2 regions of the Rhizobacter sp. P2_G4 genome follow, and region 1 is predicted to be linked to the other one. Evidence: riboswitches for the same ligand, from Rfam matches in the RefSeq annotation. Region 1 holds a riboswitch; the other holds the start of a gene.
What was found. Region 1 has a riboswitch for thiamine pyrophosphate ahead of AC1DYS_RS23825 (TonB-dependent siderophore receptor). Riboswitches for the same ligand answer to the same signal wherever they lie in the genome.
Positions count from the first base shown of each region.

Region 2: it holds a riboswitch for thiamine pyrophosphate, as region 1 does, so the genes downstream of both, thiC (phosphomethylpyrimidine synthase ThiC) here and AC1DYS_RS23825 (TonB-dependent siderophore receptor) in region 1, are expected to answer to the same signal.

Region 1 is NZ_JBFUFG010000007.1:300,928-308,027, reverse strand. It holds gene AC1DYS_RS23825 (TonB-dependent siderophore receptor) at 1-1,245, opposite strand, end outside; TPP riboswitch at 1,308-1,423, opposite strand; gene AC1DYS_RS23820 (NAD(P)/FAD-dependent oxidoreductase) at 1,640-2,740, opposite strand; gene fdxA (ferredoxin FdxA) at 2,757-3,083, opposite strand; gene cobA (uroporphyrinogen-III C-methyltransferase) at 3,080-3,886, opposite strand; gene AC1DYS_RS23805 (sulfate adenylyltransferase subunit 1) at 3,889-5,169, opposite strand; gene cysD (sulfate adenylyltransferase subunit CysD) at 5,275-6,234, opposite strand; gene AC1DYS_RS23795 (phosphoadenylyl-sulfate reductase) at 6,231-6,995, opposite strand; gene AC1DYS_RS23790 (DUF934 domain-containing protein) at 6,992-7,100, opposite strand, start outside.
Region 2 is NZ_JBFUFG010000010.1:58,528-65,627, forward strand. It holds gene AC1DYS_RS26070 (flavin monoamine oxidase family protein) at 1-1,679, shown strand, start outside; gene AC1DYS_RS26075 (carbon-nitrogen hydrolase family protein) at 1,685-2,476, shown strand; gene AC1DYS_RS26080 (penicillin-insensitive murein endopeptidase) at 2,478-3,182, opposite strand; TPP riboswitch at 3,316-3,421, shown strand; gene thiC (phosphomethylpyrimidine synthase ThiC) at 3,498-5,381, shown strand; gene AC1DYS_RS26090 (FAD-dependent oxidoreductase) at 5,386-6,456, shown strand; gene thiS (sulfur carrier protein ThiS) at 6,453-6,671, shown strand; gene AC1DYS_RS26100 (thiazole synthase) at 6,674-7,100, shown strand, end outside.

The DNA.
Region 1 (7,100 bases):
CTCGTCGCGGTTGGTGTTGGTGGCGTTCTGTGTGTTCTTGGGCGGCGTGAACAACGTGCCTTCCACGTTGCCTGTGCCGGCAAAGTCGAAGGTCTGCGGCCCGAAGCGGTTCTTCACCTTGCTGCGCAGTGCACCGACAGCCCAACCGTGTTGCACGGACCCGGTGGCCGTCTCGCCGCGCGCGGCAAGCTCGAGCGCGTCAGTGCGCCGTCGCTCGCCTTCGCTGCGGAAGTCCCACAGGTCATACGTGCCGTCACTGCAGTAGCGGTCGTAGTTGCCTTCTGCATCGCAGCCGTAAGGAAAGGCGAGGCGGTCGTCTGTGCGCAAGCGCTGGGTGGCGGCGTGCGCTGTGAGCCGCCAGCTGCCCATGTTGTGGGTGGCGCGGACTGAGGCGGTGTTCGCGTCCATCACCACAGGCTGCGACCAGGGCTGGTTGTTGAGGTTGATGCGCGGATCGACCGGCGCCGGCACCGTGGAGCCGAGCATGCTGAAGCCCGGCTGGCTCAGCTGCGAGCGATGGCTCGTCTCGAACTCGGCTTCGAGCAGCGTGCTCGGGCTGATGCGCCAGTCGCCTGCCACCGACATCAGGTTGCGTTCGCCCTTGGCATCACGCAGCCGAGGGTCGATGTGTTCATAGGCTGCATTCACCCGCACGCCGAACACCTGCTGCTCGCCGAACCGCTGGCTGATGTCGACGGCACCCAGCACCGAGCCGTGCTCGCGCCAGCCGAGTTGCACGTTGCGCAGCGGCGCGTCGGTAGGGCGCTTGACCACGAGGTTCACCAGCCCGCCCGGCGAACTGGTGCCGGCCTGGATGCCACTCGTGCCCTTGAGTATCTCGATGCGGTCCTTGTTCTCGAGCGGGATCGAGGTTTCCGCGTTGATGGGCAAGCCATCGCGCCGGTAGTTGAAACGGTTGTCGAGCACAAAACCGCGGACGGCAAGGAAGTCCCAGTAGCCCTCGGAGTTATAGGCGTCGCTGACGGACGGGTCGATCTTCACGACATCGGCCAGGCGCAGTGCGCCGCGGTCACTCAGCTGTTCAGCGGTGAGGACGGTGGCCTGTAGCGGCGTCTGCGACAAGGGCACATTGCCCCAGCCCGAAACGCCGGCCGCAGGGTCGGCCCTGCCCGTGACAGTGACAGGCGCAAGCGTCGTCGTCTGTGCATGGACGACCGTGGCGAGCAACAAGGCCGCAGCAGCAATGGGAGAGCGTGAAAAGCGGAACGAGCGATTGGTTGCCATCGTGATGTCCATAGATCGATGGCAGGTCGGCTGACACGGGCCACGGATCCGTGAACACGGCCGGGCTTTTGTGCATGCTTCCCTGCGCGAGGATTACCTCAATCAGGTTCAAAGGGACTTTCTCAGTCGACCGCTGCTCTGCCTTCAGAACGAGCGTTCAACACCCCTAGCGAGTGCTGCGCAGAGCGCGCAGCGAGCGGATTATCAACCGATTCAGAGATCGGGAAGTTGCGTACTGCTATGCGCTGCGCCTCGAGACCTCAGCACGAACGGTGCTGAGCAGACAAACAGCACGAGCGAAGCGAAGTGCCTCATCAAGCCACGCCCGCGGAACCGGCTTTGCCGGGCCGCCAGGCGGCGCCCCTTGGGGGCAGGAGCGCAGCGACTGGGGGGCTCAATCAAACGTCGGCGTCTCGACGCCAAGCACCTTGTGCAACTTCGGGCTGGTGGTCGTGTACTGCAGGTGAATGCGCTTCTCCGGAAAGATGTATGGCGCCGCGCCAAAAGCAGCGAGCGCCGCTTCGTGGAAGCCCGACAGGATCAGCTTCTTCTTGCCCGGATAGGTGTTGACGTCGCCCACGGCAAAGATGCCCGGCGTGTTGGTCTCGAACTTCTCGGTGTCGACGACGATCTGCTTGCGCTCGAGGTTCAGGCCCCACTCGGCAATCGGGCCGAGCTTGGGGCTCAGCCCGAAGAAAACCATCAGCACATCGAGCGGCACCACGCGGGTGATGCCGTCGCTGCCGGTGACCTTCACGCTGGTGAGCCGACCATCGGTCTCTTCGATACCGGTGATCTGGCCGATGAGGAACTGCATCTCATACGCGTCGCACAGTTCCTTCATCTTCGCAACGCTGGCCGGCGCGGCCTTGAAGCCGTCACGGCGGTGCAGCAGGATCACGCTCTCCGCCTTGTGCGGGCCTTCCTGCACGAAGTTAAGTGTCCAGTCGAGGGCCGAGTCACCGCCGCCGACGATCACGAGGTTCTTGCCCGCGAACTGGGCTGGGTTCTTCACGCGGTAGAACACCTGCGACTCGTTGTGCTTGTCGAGCCCGTCGACCTTCAGCAGGCGCGGCTGGAAGGAGCCGACGCCGCCAGCGATGAAGATGGTCTTGGTGAGGAAACGCGTGCCCTTGCTGGTCTCGACGTAGAAGCGGCCGTCGTCTTGCTTCTGCACGACAGTCACTTCTTGTCCGAGGTGGAAGGTCGCACCAAAGGGCTCGATCTGCTTCAGCAAGTTATCGGTCAACTCCTTGCCTGTGCACACGGGCACGGCAGGGATGTCGTAGATGGGCTTGTCGGGGTACAGCTCGATGCACTGGCCGCCGGGGTAGGCAAGCGAATCGATGATGTGGGCCTTGATCTCCAGCAGGCCGAGCTCGAACACCTGGAACAGGCCAACCGGACCCGCGCCCACGATGACCGCATCGGTCTCGATCGGGCCCTCGTGCGAGTTGGCGGTTTTGGAGATCTCCACGTTGACGTTCAATTCCATGGTGTTGCGTTGACTACTACTTGATCAGTTCGGACAGCTTGCCGGTCTTGTCTTTCCAGTCGTCGGCATCGGGCAAGGGCGCCTTGCGTTTGGTGATGCTGGGCCAGCCGCTCTTGGCCAGGTCGGCGTTGATCTTGATCATGTGCTGCTGGTCGCCGGGCACGTCTTCCTCCGGCATGATGGCGTTGACCGGACACTCGGGGATGCAGACTGCGCAGTCGATGCACTCGTCGGGGTCGATGGTCAGGAAGTTCGGGCCTTCGCGGAAGCAATCGACGGGACAGACGTCCACGCAGTCGGTGTATTTGCAGCGGATGCAGGCTTCGGTGACGACGTGGGTCATGGCTCTGGCTTTGAAGTGGCAGTTGGACGGGCATCGCCGACAGGCGAAGCCATTGATTTTAAAGGCTCGCCGCAGGTCGCGACGGATGGCTCTGTTGGCAAAGGGCTGTTCAGCGCACGTGCTCCGGCCCCGACTGTCACGATGGTCGGCCTGCCTGCGTGCAGCACGCCTGCTTCGGCCAGCGTGCGCACGGTGTGGTCGCTGTGCAAGGCGTCGGGCCAGCCGGCTCGCGACACCACGCTCACCGGCGTCTCCGCAGGCCAGGTGGCGGACATGAGTTGGCGAGACAACGAGGCCAGTTGCTTGCCGGCCATGTAGAAGACTTCGGTGTCGGCTGTGCGGGTGGCGTTCAGATCGCCGCTGCGCGTCATCGCGGTGGCGAGGCTGACGCTGCGGCCGGTGCCGCGGCGTGTCAGCGGCCGCTGGCTGCTGGCTGCCGCCGCGATGGCCGCCGTGACGCCGGGCACCACTTCGCAGGCGATGCCGGCTTCGGCGAGCGCATGAAGCTCCTCTTCCAGCCGACCGAACACGCTGGGGTCGCCACCTTTGAGGCGAACCACGGTGCCGCCTTCCCGAGCGCACTTCACGAGCAAGGCATTGATGGCGGTCTGGCCGGTGCTGTCGCAGAAGCCGCGCTTGCCGACATCGAGCCAACGGGCGCGCGGTACGAAGTCGCGCAGGGCAGGGTCGGTGAGGGCGTCGAACAACACGACATCGGCCTGCGCGAGCAAGCGTGCCCCGCGCAAGGTGATCAGGTCGGCGGCCCCAGGGCCAGCACCGATGAAGATCACGCGTCCGGCCATGATCAGGCGGCACCCTTCACGAGCAGCGCACCGCTGGTGCGGTTGCTGGCGGGGTCGACGATGATGAGCGAGCCGCCCACGCGGTTGGATTCATACGATTCCACTGGCAACGCCTGCTGCGTTTCGATGATCACGTGGCCGATCTCGTTGACCGCGAGCTGGTTGGCCTCGATCGCTTCGAGCGTGTGGATGTCGAGCCGGCTTTCGATGCTGGCGATGCGTGCCTGCACCCAGCGGTTGCCATGGCGCACCCAGTACTTGCGGCCCACCACGGCAGGCTCGGTGTCGAGCCAGGCGAGGGTGGCCGAGAAGCGCTGAGCTTCATGGATGGTCTGCGGCGTGGCGATCCAGTCGCCGCGCGACACGTCGAGCTGGCGATCGAGCACCACGCCGGCGGATTGGCCGGCCTCGACCACGTCGACCACCTCGCCGGCGAGCCGCACTTCGGCCACCGTGGCGATCTGGTTGCTCGGGAAGAGCTGCACCGTGTCGCCGGCCTTCACGCGGCCGTGGGCCACGCGGCCGTACAGCGAGCGCGGCTGGTTGCCGGTGCCTTCGCCTTCGCGGCTGACGTATTGCACGGGGATCAGCAGATCGCCGTCCTTGCGTTCCTGCAGCGCGGGCAGCGATTCCAGCAACTGCAGCAGCGACGGGCCGTTGTACCAAGTGGCGTCCAGCGGCTGGGTCACGTTGTCGCCCCGCAGCGCAGAGACCGGGATGATGCCGGCGATTTCGATGCCAGCCTGCTTGGCGAAGTCGCGCAACGCGATGCTGACGGCCTCGAAGGCCTGCGCCGGGTCGCTCACCGCGTCGAGCTTGTTCACCGCGAAGACGATGCTGGGCACACGCAGCAGATGGGCCAGCAGTGCATGACGGCGCGTCTGCGGCAGGAGTGGCACGGGCACGGCATGCGTATCGAGCTTGGTGATGTCGACAAGCACCACGGCGGCATCGCTGCCGGCTGCGGCCGTCACCATGTTGCGGGTGTACTGCTCGTGGCCAGGCGCATCGGCAATGATGAACTTGCGCTCCTTGGTCGCGAAGTAGCGGTAGGCCACATCGATGGTGATGCCCTGCTCGCGCTCGGCCTCCAAGCCGTCGGTCAGCAGCGAGAGGTCGATGGGCGCGCCCGCGGCACGCTTCTCCAGCGTGTCGAGCTGGTCCGCGAGGATGGCGCGGCTGTCGAACAGCAGGCGGCCGATCAGCGTGCTCTTGCCGTCGTCAACGCTGCCGGCGGTGAGGAAGCGCAGTGCGCGGTGGTCTTTGATTGCTTGCGTGGTCATCTCATTCTCAATTGCTTTTGATCCAGCGGCCGCCGTGGAACTGGCTTTGCCAGGCCACCGGCGGCGCCCCCTTGAGGGGGAGGCGCGCAGCGCTTCGGGGGTGGGTCAGAAATAGCCTTCTTTCTTGCGACGTTCCATCGACGCGTCGGAGGTGCGATCGTCCATGCGGGTTGCTCCGCGCTCGCTGACGGTGACCTTCAGCGTCTCGGCGACGATCTCGGTGGCGTTGGTGGCCGGGCTTTCAACTGGGCAGGTGCAGGTCATGTCGCCCACGGTGCGAAAGCGCACCTCGGCCGTTTCGACCGTCTCACCGGCTTCGGGTGGCGTGACCTCGGTCAAGGGCACCAGCAGACCCTTGCGGCGAATCACCTGGCGTTCGTGCTTGTAGTACAGGCTCGGCAGCGGGATGTTCTCGCGAGCGATGTACAGCCACACGTCGAGCTCGGTCCAGTTGCTGATCGGGAAGGCGCGCATGTGCTCGCCCGGCTTGATGCGGGTGTTGAACAACGTCCACAGCTCAGGGCGTTGTTCCTTCGGCTGCCACTGGCCGAAGCTGTCGCGGTGGCTGAAGATGCGCTCCTTGGCGCGGGCCTTCTCTTCGTCGCGGCGGGCGCCGCCCATCAGCACATCGAAGCGGTGTTCTTCGATGGCTTCGAGCAGTGCGACGGTCTGGTGGCCGTTGCGCGACTCCAGCGGGTGCGACAGGCGCACGGTGCCGCGCTTGATGGAATCTTCAAGGTGGCCGACGACCAGGCGCTCGCCCATCTCGGCGACGCGGCGGTCGCGGAACTCGATCACTTCGGGGAAGTTGTGGCCTGTGTCGACGTGCAGCAGCGGGAAGGGCAGGCGGCCCTTGTATTCGCCGTCTTTGCTTTTCGACTTGAAGGCCTTCTCGGCCAGGCGCAGCACGACGCACGAGTCTTTTCCGCCGGAGAACAACAGGGCAGGGCGCTCGAAGGCGGCGACCGTTTCACGCAGGATGAAGATGGCCTCTTCTTCCAGCCAGTCGAGATGGGTGTGGTCGAGGGCGGGGAGCAATTGCTCCACCGTCAGCGGGGCGTTCATTTGTGTTCTCCGATCATCGATACAGCAGCCGCGTTGGCGTCGTCAGCAGCGCCATGCACGTGCAGGCCACACTCCTTGGCCTTCTCGTCTTCCCACCACCAGCGGCCGGCGCGAAAGTCTTCTCCCACGGCGATGGCACGCGTGCAGGGCTCGCAGCCGATGCTCGGCATGAACTCATCATGCAGCGGGTTGTAGGGAACGTCGTGCGCGGCGATGTAGTGCCACACGTCGTTCCAGCTCCAGTCGGCCAGCGCGTTGAACTTGATGCGGCCTTTGTCGTCCGGCTCGCTGAACGGCACGTCGCCGCGGTTGTTGCTTTGCTCGCGTCGGAGGCCGGTGACCCAGGCCGTGCGGCTGGCAAGCATGCGCGACAGCGGTTCAAGCTTGCGGATGCCGCAGCAGCCTTTGCGCAGATCGATGCTGTCGTACATCGCGCGCTCACCGTAGTTCTTCACGAAGTGGATCACGGCCTCGGCCTCGGGGCGGTAGACCTCCACCTTCAGGCCGTAGCGCTCTTCGATGCGCGGGATCAGTGCCACCGTCTGCGGGTGCAGCTTGCCGGTCTCCAGCGTGCCGATGGCGATGTCGATCTTGTGGCGCGCGATCAGGTCGGTCAGCACCATGTCTTCGGCGCCCAGGCTGGTGGCCTGCACGACCTTGCCGGGGTGCTCGGCCGCGGCCTGCTTCAGCACCTCGACCGCATGCGCAACGCGCGCATCGAAATCCGGCGTCAGCCGGTCATACAGCGTGATGGCGCTCATATGGCCGACCCTGCCTGGTTGAAATCTTCGACGTTGGAATACGCTTCTTCGGGTGGGCGCGCGAACAGCGGGCGATGCTCGTTGACGTCTGCCTGGTAGTGGCCA
Region 2 (7,100 bases), on a different contig from region 1:
CATTGATCCCTTCATCCGCCGACGCAACGCCCCGCCCCGTCACCGGCTTCAGCCCCGACTTCCCGTTCGCGTTCGACGACTGGATCAAGCACCCGGCCGGGCTGGGTTCCATCCCCACAGCGCACCACGGTGCCGAGGTCGCGATCATCGGTGCGGGCATGGCGGGCCTGGTGGCCGCCTACGAGCTGATGAAGCTGGGCTTGAAGCCCGTCGTCTACGAAGCCTCGAAGATGGGTGGGCGCCTGCGCTCGCAGCGCTTCGAGGGGCCGGCGGGCGTGATCGCCGAACTCGGCGGCATGCGCTTCCCGATCTCTTCGACGGCCTTCTATCACTACGTCGACCAGCTCGGACTGAAGTCCGAGCCCTTCCCCAACCCGCTGACCGACGCATCGGGCAGCACGGTGATCGATCTGGAAGGCGAAACCCACTACGCGCGCCACCTCGACGACCTGCCGCCGCTCTTTCGTGAAGTGGCGCAGGCCTGGGCCGAGGCGCTGGAAGACGGCGCCAACTTCAACGCCGTGCAAGACGCCATTCGCCACCGCGACGTGAAGGCGCTCAAGGCCCTGTGGAACCGGCTCGTGCCGCTGTGGGATGACCGCACGTTCTACGACTTCGTGGCCACGTCGAAGGCCTTCTCGAAACTGTCGTTCCACCACCGCGAAGTGTTCGGCCAGGTGGGCTTCGGCACCGGCGGCTGGGACTCCGATTTCCCCAACTCGATGCTTGAGATATTGCGTGTCGTGGTGAACGCCTTCGACGAGAACCAGCGGCTCATCGTCGGCGGCGTCGACCAAGTGCCAATCGGCCTATGGCAGCACGCGCCCGAGCAGATGGCGCACTGGCCGCAGGGCACGACGCTCGCCTCGCTGCACGCAGGCGCTACGCGCGCCGGTGTCGCGCGCATCCGCCGCGAGGCCGACGGGCGTCTGGCCCTCACCGACTGCTGGGGCGACACTCGCCGCTACGCCGCGGTGCTCGCCACCTGCCAGAGCTGGCTGCTGACGACGCAGATCGACTGTGAAGAGACGCTCTTCTCGCACAAGATGTGGATGGCGCTCGACCGCACGCGCTACATGCAGTCGTCCAAGACCTTCGTGATGGTCGACCGGCCGTTCTGGAAAGACAAGGACCCGGTGACCGGCCGCGACGTGATGAGCATGACGCTGACCGACCGGCTCACCCGCGGCACCTACCTCTTCGACCACGGACCCGGCAAGCCCGGCGTCATCTGCCTCACGTATTCGTGGATGGGCGATGCACTGAAGATGCTGCCGCACTCGGTTGAAAAGCGCGTGCGCCTGGCGCTCGATTCGCTGAAGAAGATCTACCCCAACGTCGACATCGCGAGCCACATCATCGGTGACCCGATCACCGTCTCGTGGGAGGCCGACCCGCACTTCCTGGGCGCGTTCAAGGGCGCGCTGCCCGGCCACTACCGCTACAACCAGCGCATGTACGCGCACTTCATGCAAGACGCGATGCCGGCTGCGCAGCGTGGCATCTTCATCGCCGGCGACGACGTGTCGTTCACGCCCGCGTGGGTCGAAGGCGCGGTGCAGACCTCGCTGAATGCGGTGTGGGGCATCGTCCGCCATTTCGGCGGGGCCACGCATGCCGACAACCCGGGCCCCGGCGATGTGTTCCGAGAGATCGGCCCGATCGCCCTGCCGGAGTAAGCGCCGTGTCACCCACGCTTCGCGTCGCGCTCTGGCAATGCAACCCGCTGCCGCTGGACGTGGCGGGCAATCTGCAGCGGCTTGACAGGCAGGCCGCCATCGCGCGCGCGCAAGGCGCCGAGCTGCTGGTCTGCCCGGAGATGTTCCTGAGCGGCTACGACATCGGGGTCGACGCCGTGCAACGGCTCGCCGAAGCGGCGGACGGCCCGAGCGCACAAGCCGCAGCCGAGATCGCGCGCTGCCACGGCATCGCTCTCGCCTACGGCTACCCGGAACGCGGCCAGAACGGCAGCGTCTACAACGCCGCGCAGTTGCTCGGCGCCGATGGCAGCACGCTCGGCCGCTGCCGCAAGACCTGTCTCTACGGCGACCTCGACCGCTCGATGTTCATGCCCGGAGACGCCAGCGAAGCGCTGGGCTCGCTGAACGGCTGGCGCATCGGCCTGTGCATCTGCTACGACATCGAGTTCCCCGAAACCGCACGCCGCCTCGCCATCGCGGGTGCCGATGCCATCATCGTGCCAACCGCCAACATGGAAGCCTTCGACGTCGTCACCCGTGTGCTTGTGCCGGCGCGCGCCGTCGAGAACCAGGTGTTCGTGGCCTATGCCAACTACTGCGGCAGCGAGGGCAGCCTGCGTTACGGTGGGTTGAGCTGCGTGGTGGCACCCGATGGTGAAGCGCCCATGGTGGCTGAACGCGACGAGGCGCTCGTGTTCGCCGAGTTGAGCAGCGAGCGCCTGAGCGCTTCACGCAGCAAGTACACCTACCTGGCGGACCGCGTACAAGGAATCTGATTCACGCAGGAGCCGGCTTGCATGGCATGCTGAAGTCAACGTGGTAGTGCTCGTCATGGCGCACCCACGGCTTGCCCTTCATGAACGTCAGGTTCTGCCGCAGATAGGGGCCGCGGGGCGTAGAGAAGAGCTTCGGGAAGAACGCGTTGTCGAGGATGACGAGCGCAATGCCCACACGCCTGGCCTTGGCAGCGACATGCAGCTGGTAAAGGTGCTCTGACAACGCCACGAAATCGATCTGGTAGTCCTCGTACTTCGCATTCGCATCGAACTCGATATCGTAGCCCAATCGATTGGTCGGGCCCGTGGGCAGCGGTACCGACTTGCCCGCCTTGTTTCGCACCGGCACGAAGAAGTCGATGGACAAGCCATTCTGGTGAGTACGGTGAGGCCGGATGCGGCCGCCGGACGGCCAACCCGTTTCCCCATAGACGTAGGTGACGGACGGGTCCGCAACCGCCAGCGCCGCGTAGGCCGAGACGATCACATCCGAGACCTTCGAATGGACATGCGTGCGGCCGGCCGTGGCGCCCAGCGTGCTGTATGCGGTGAAGTTGGGTCCGCTGACAGGGAGCTTCACGCTGCCTTCGATCCGACCCTTGCTCACCGTGCCGAAGCACTGGCTCTCAATGGCCTGAGCTGCTCCGACTGGTGCACACATCATGGCAACCCAGAGCAAGGCGAGATGTGTCGTCGGTCGGAACATGCAGGCTGAGAGCTCGAGAAACGCGAACCGTACCAGACGCCGCGTCTCATCGAAGCTCTCAAACTCGAACAGATCGCGTCAAAGGACCGAGAACAACCGAGCGTTGACCGGCTCAAAAAATGGGCACACAATCGCCCTCGCTCCGGGGTGCACGTGGACAGCGTGCTGAGATGGTCACCAACCAAACCCGCGAACTTGATCCGGCTAGTACCGGCGAAAGAAGAGCTGTCACCCTTGACCCCAAGGCCCATCGTGGCCGGGGCTGCCGGGGTCACCTTCGGAGCATGCGTAGCCACTGCTCACGAAGGAACCTCGATGAACGCACCCGACAAGCTCGAAGCCCTGCTCACCCTCACGCGTGAGCCGTTCCCAGCCTCGCAGAAGACCTACCTGACCGGTAGCCGCGACAACGTGCGCGTGCCCTTGCGCGAGGTGAGCCTGACGAACGGCGAGACCGTCGCGCTGTACGACACCTCGGGCCCGTACAGCGACCCGACGGCAAGCATCGACGTGACGCGCGGCCTGCCCGGCGTGCGCGATGCATGGATCGCCGAGCGTGCCGACACGGAGAGCTACACCGGCCGCATCCGCCATGCGCTGGACGACGGCATCAAGCACGAGGCCTACGAGGCCGACCGCATCGAGGCACTGCGCCGCGCCGCCGCCGCGCTGCAACGCACACCGCGGCGCGCCAAGGCCGGTGCCAACGTGACGCAGATGCACTACGCACGCCGCGGCATCGTCACGCCCGAGATGGAGTACGTGGCGCTGCGCGAGAACGGCAAGCGCGAATGGATGGCCGAGTACCTGGCCGACGAAGCACGCGAGCAGCGCCTGCGCGGCAACCCGATGGGCGCCAGCATCCCAAAGATCATCACGCCGGAGTTCGTGCGCGAAGAAGTGGCACGCGGCCGCGCCATCATCCCGGCCAACATCAACCACCCCGAGGTGGAGCCGATGGCGATCGGCCGCAACTTCAAGGTGAAGATCAACGCCAACATCGGCAACTCGGCGGTCACCTCCAGCATCGAAGAAGAGGTCGAGAAACTGGTGTGGGCCACGCGCTGGGGTGCCGACAACGTGATGGACCTGAGCACCGGCCGCAACATCCACACCACGCGTGACTGGATCGTGCGCAACAGCCCGGTGCCCATCGGCACGGTGCCGATCTACCAGGCGCTGGAGAAGGTGGGCGGCGTGGCTGAAGACCTCACCTGGGAGATCTTCCGCGACACGCTGATCGAGCAGGCCGAGCAAGGGGTCGACTACTTCACCATCCACGCCGGCTTGCGGTTGCCCTTCATTCACCTGACGGCGAACCGGCGCACCGGCATCGTCTCGCGCGGCGGCTCGATCATGGCCAAGTGGTGCATCACCCACCACAAGGAAAGCTTTCTCTACACGCACTTCGAAGACATCTGCGACATCATGAAGGCCTACGACGTGAGCTTCTCGCTCGGCGACGGCCTGCGCCCCGGCTCGGGTGCCGATGCCAACGACGAAGCGCAGTTCGCCGAGCTGCGCACGCTGGGCGAGTTGACGCAGATCGCCTGGAAGCACGATGTGCAGACCATGATCGAAGGCCCGGGCCACGTGCCGATGCACCTGATCCAGGCCAACATGGACGAGCAGCTGAAGCACTGCGCCGAAGCGCCGTTCTACACACTCGGCCCGCTCACGATCGACATCGCGCCCGGCTACGACCACATTGCCAGCGCCATCGGTGCCGCCATGATCGGCTGGATGGGCACCGCGATGCTCTGCTACGTGACGCCCAAGGAGCACCTCGGCCTGCCCGACCGCAATGACGTGAAGCAGGGAATCATCGCGTACAAGATCGCGGCTCACGCGGCCGACATCGCCAAGGGCCACCCCGGCGCACGGGCACGCGACGAGGCGCTGTCGAAGGCACGCTTCGAGTTCCGCTGGACCGACCAGTTCAACCTCGGCCTGGACCCGGACACCGCACGCGACTTCCACGACGAGACCTTGCCGAAAGACAGCAGCAAGGTCGCGCACTTCTGCAGCATGTGCGGGCCGAAGTTCTGCTCGATGAAGATCACGCAGGACGTGCGCGACTACGCGGCCGCGAAAGGCGTGGCCGACGCGGCAGCGCTGGAAAGCGGCATGGCCGAGAAGTCGGCGCAGTTCAAGGCGGGCGGCGGCGAGATTTACATCCCGATCCACGCAAAAACCTGAAGCCATGTCGTCGACCATCGGCATCGCCGGTGCGGGCCTGCTCGGCCGGCTGCTGGCGTGGAAGCTGGCGAGAGCCGGCCATCGCGTCAGCGTATTCGACCCGGCACAAGCGCCACAGCCGAGCTTCGATGGACGGCAGGCGGCTGGCTACACGGCGGCCGGCATGCTGAGCCCGCTGGCTGAGCTCGACAACAGCTCGGCGCATGTGGCCGCGCTGGGCTGGCGCTCGATCGCGTTGTGGCGCGAGATCGTGTCGGCCTTGCGAGCCAGGCCGCACTTCTCGGAGCGCGGAAGCTTGCTGCTGGCGCATCGCAGCGACAGCGGCGCAGCGCAGCGCGTGCTGGCGCGCCTGTCGACCGCAGCACCCGGCACACCGCAAGCACAGGCGCTGTCATCGAACGCCATGCAATCGCTGGAGCCCGCGTTGCAAGGCGCCGCGCACGCCTGGCTGCTGCCGCAGGAAGGGCAGATCGACACGGTGGCCACGATGCTGGCCTTACAGGCCGAAGCGCCCGACGTCGACTGGCATTGGGGCGTGTCGGTCGACACCTTGCGCCCCGGCGAGTTGAGCCTGAGTGACGGCTCATGGCACCACTTCGACTGCGTCTTCGATGTGCGAGGAATCGGCGCACGGCCCGCGCTGCCAGTGCGCGGTGTACGTGGAGAAATCATCTGGCTGCACGCGCCCCGCCACGGCCTCGCCCGCCCCGTGCGACTGCTGCATCCGCGCCACCGCGTGTACCTGGTGCCGCGCTCCAGTGACGTGGTGCTGGTCGGTGCCAGCGAGATCGAGAGCGAGGACCGCTCGGCCATGTCGCTGCGCAGCGCGGTCGAGCTGATGGCGGCAGCGCACAGCGTGATGCCCGCGCTGGCCGAAGCCCGCATTCAGCGGCTGGACGTCAACCTGCGGCCCGCCCTGCCCGACAACGAACCACGCGCCGACATCGAGCCCGGGCTGGTTCGCATCAACGGCCTGTTTCGCCATGGCTGGCTGCTCGCCCCCGCGCTGGTGGAAGACGCGTTGCAGCGCTGCGGCCTCGGCGCCACGTCCACCACACCGGAGATGGCGACATGATGTCGACCGACACGATCGCCGTGCAGCTCGACGGCCGGCCCGTGCCGCTCGCCGCCGGCACCACGCTGGCCGAGCTGGTGGAGCAACTGGGTCACGCGCCGCAAGGCGTCAGCACCGCCGTCAACGGCCTGTTCGTCGCGCGCGGCCAGCGCGCCGGCTGTCTGCTGCAAGCCGACGACGCGGTGCTCCTCTTTCAACCCATCGTGGGCGGATGACCATGAACAACCCCTTGAACGACGACTCCTGGCACGTCGGCGACGTCACGCTGCACAGCCGCTTCCTGCTCGGCACGGCCGGCTACCCATCGCCACAGATCCTGCACGACGCGATCGTCGCCGCGCGCACGCAGGTCGTCACCGTCGGCCTCAAGCGCACGCTCGCGGCAGCTGGTGACAACGGCTTCATCGCGCTGATCCGCCAGGCCCTGCGCGAGAAGGGTGCTCGCCTGCTGCCCAACACCGCCGGCTGCCGCAGCGCGCGCGAGGCAGTGCAGCTGGCACATATGGCGCGCGAGCTCTACGACACCCCGTGGATCAAGCTCGAAGTGGTGGGCGACGAGCACACGCTGCAGCCCGACCCGTTCGAGCTGCTCGCTGCGGCCACGCAGCTTGCGCGCGAAGGCTTCACCGTCTTCCCGTATTGCA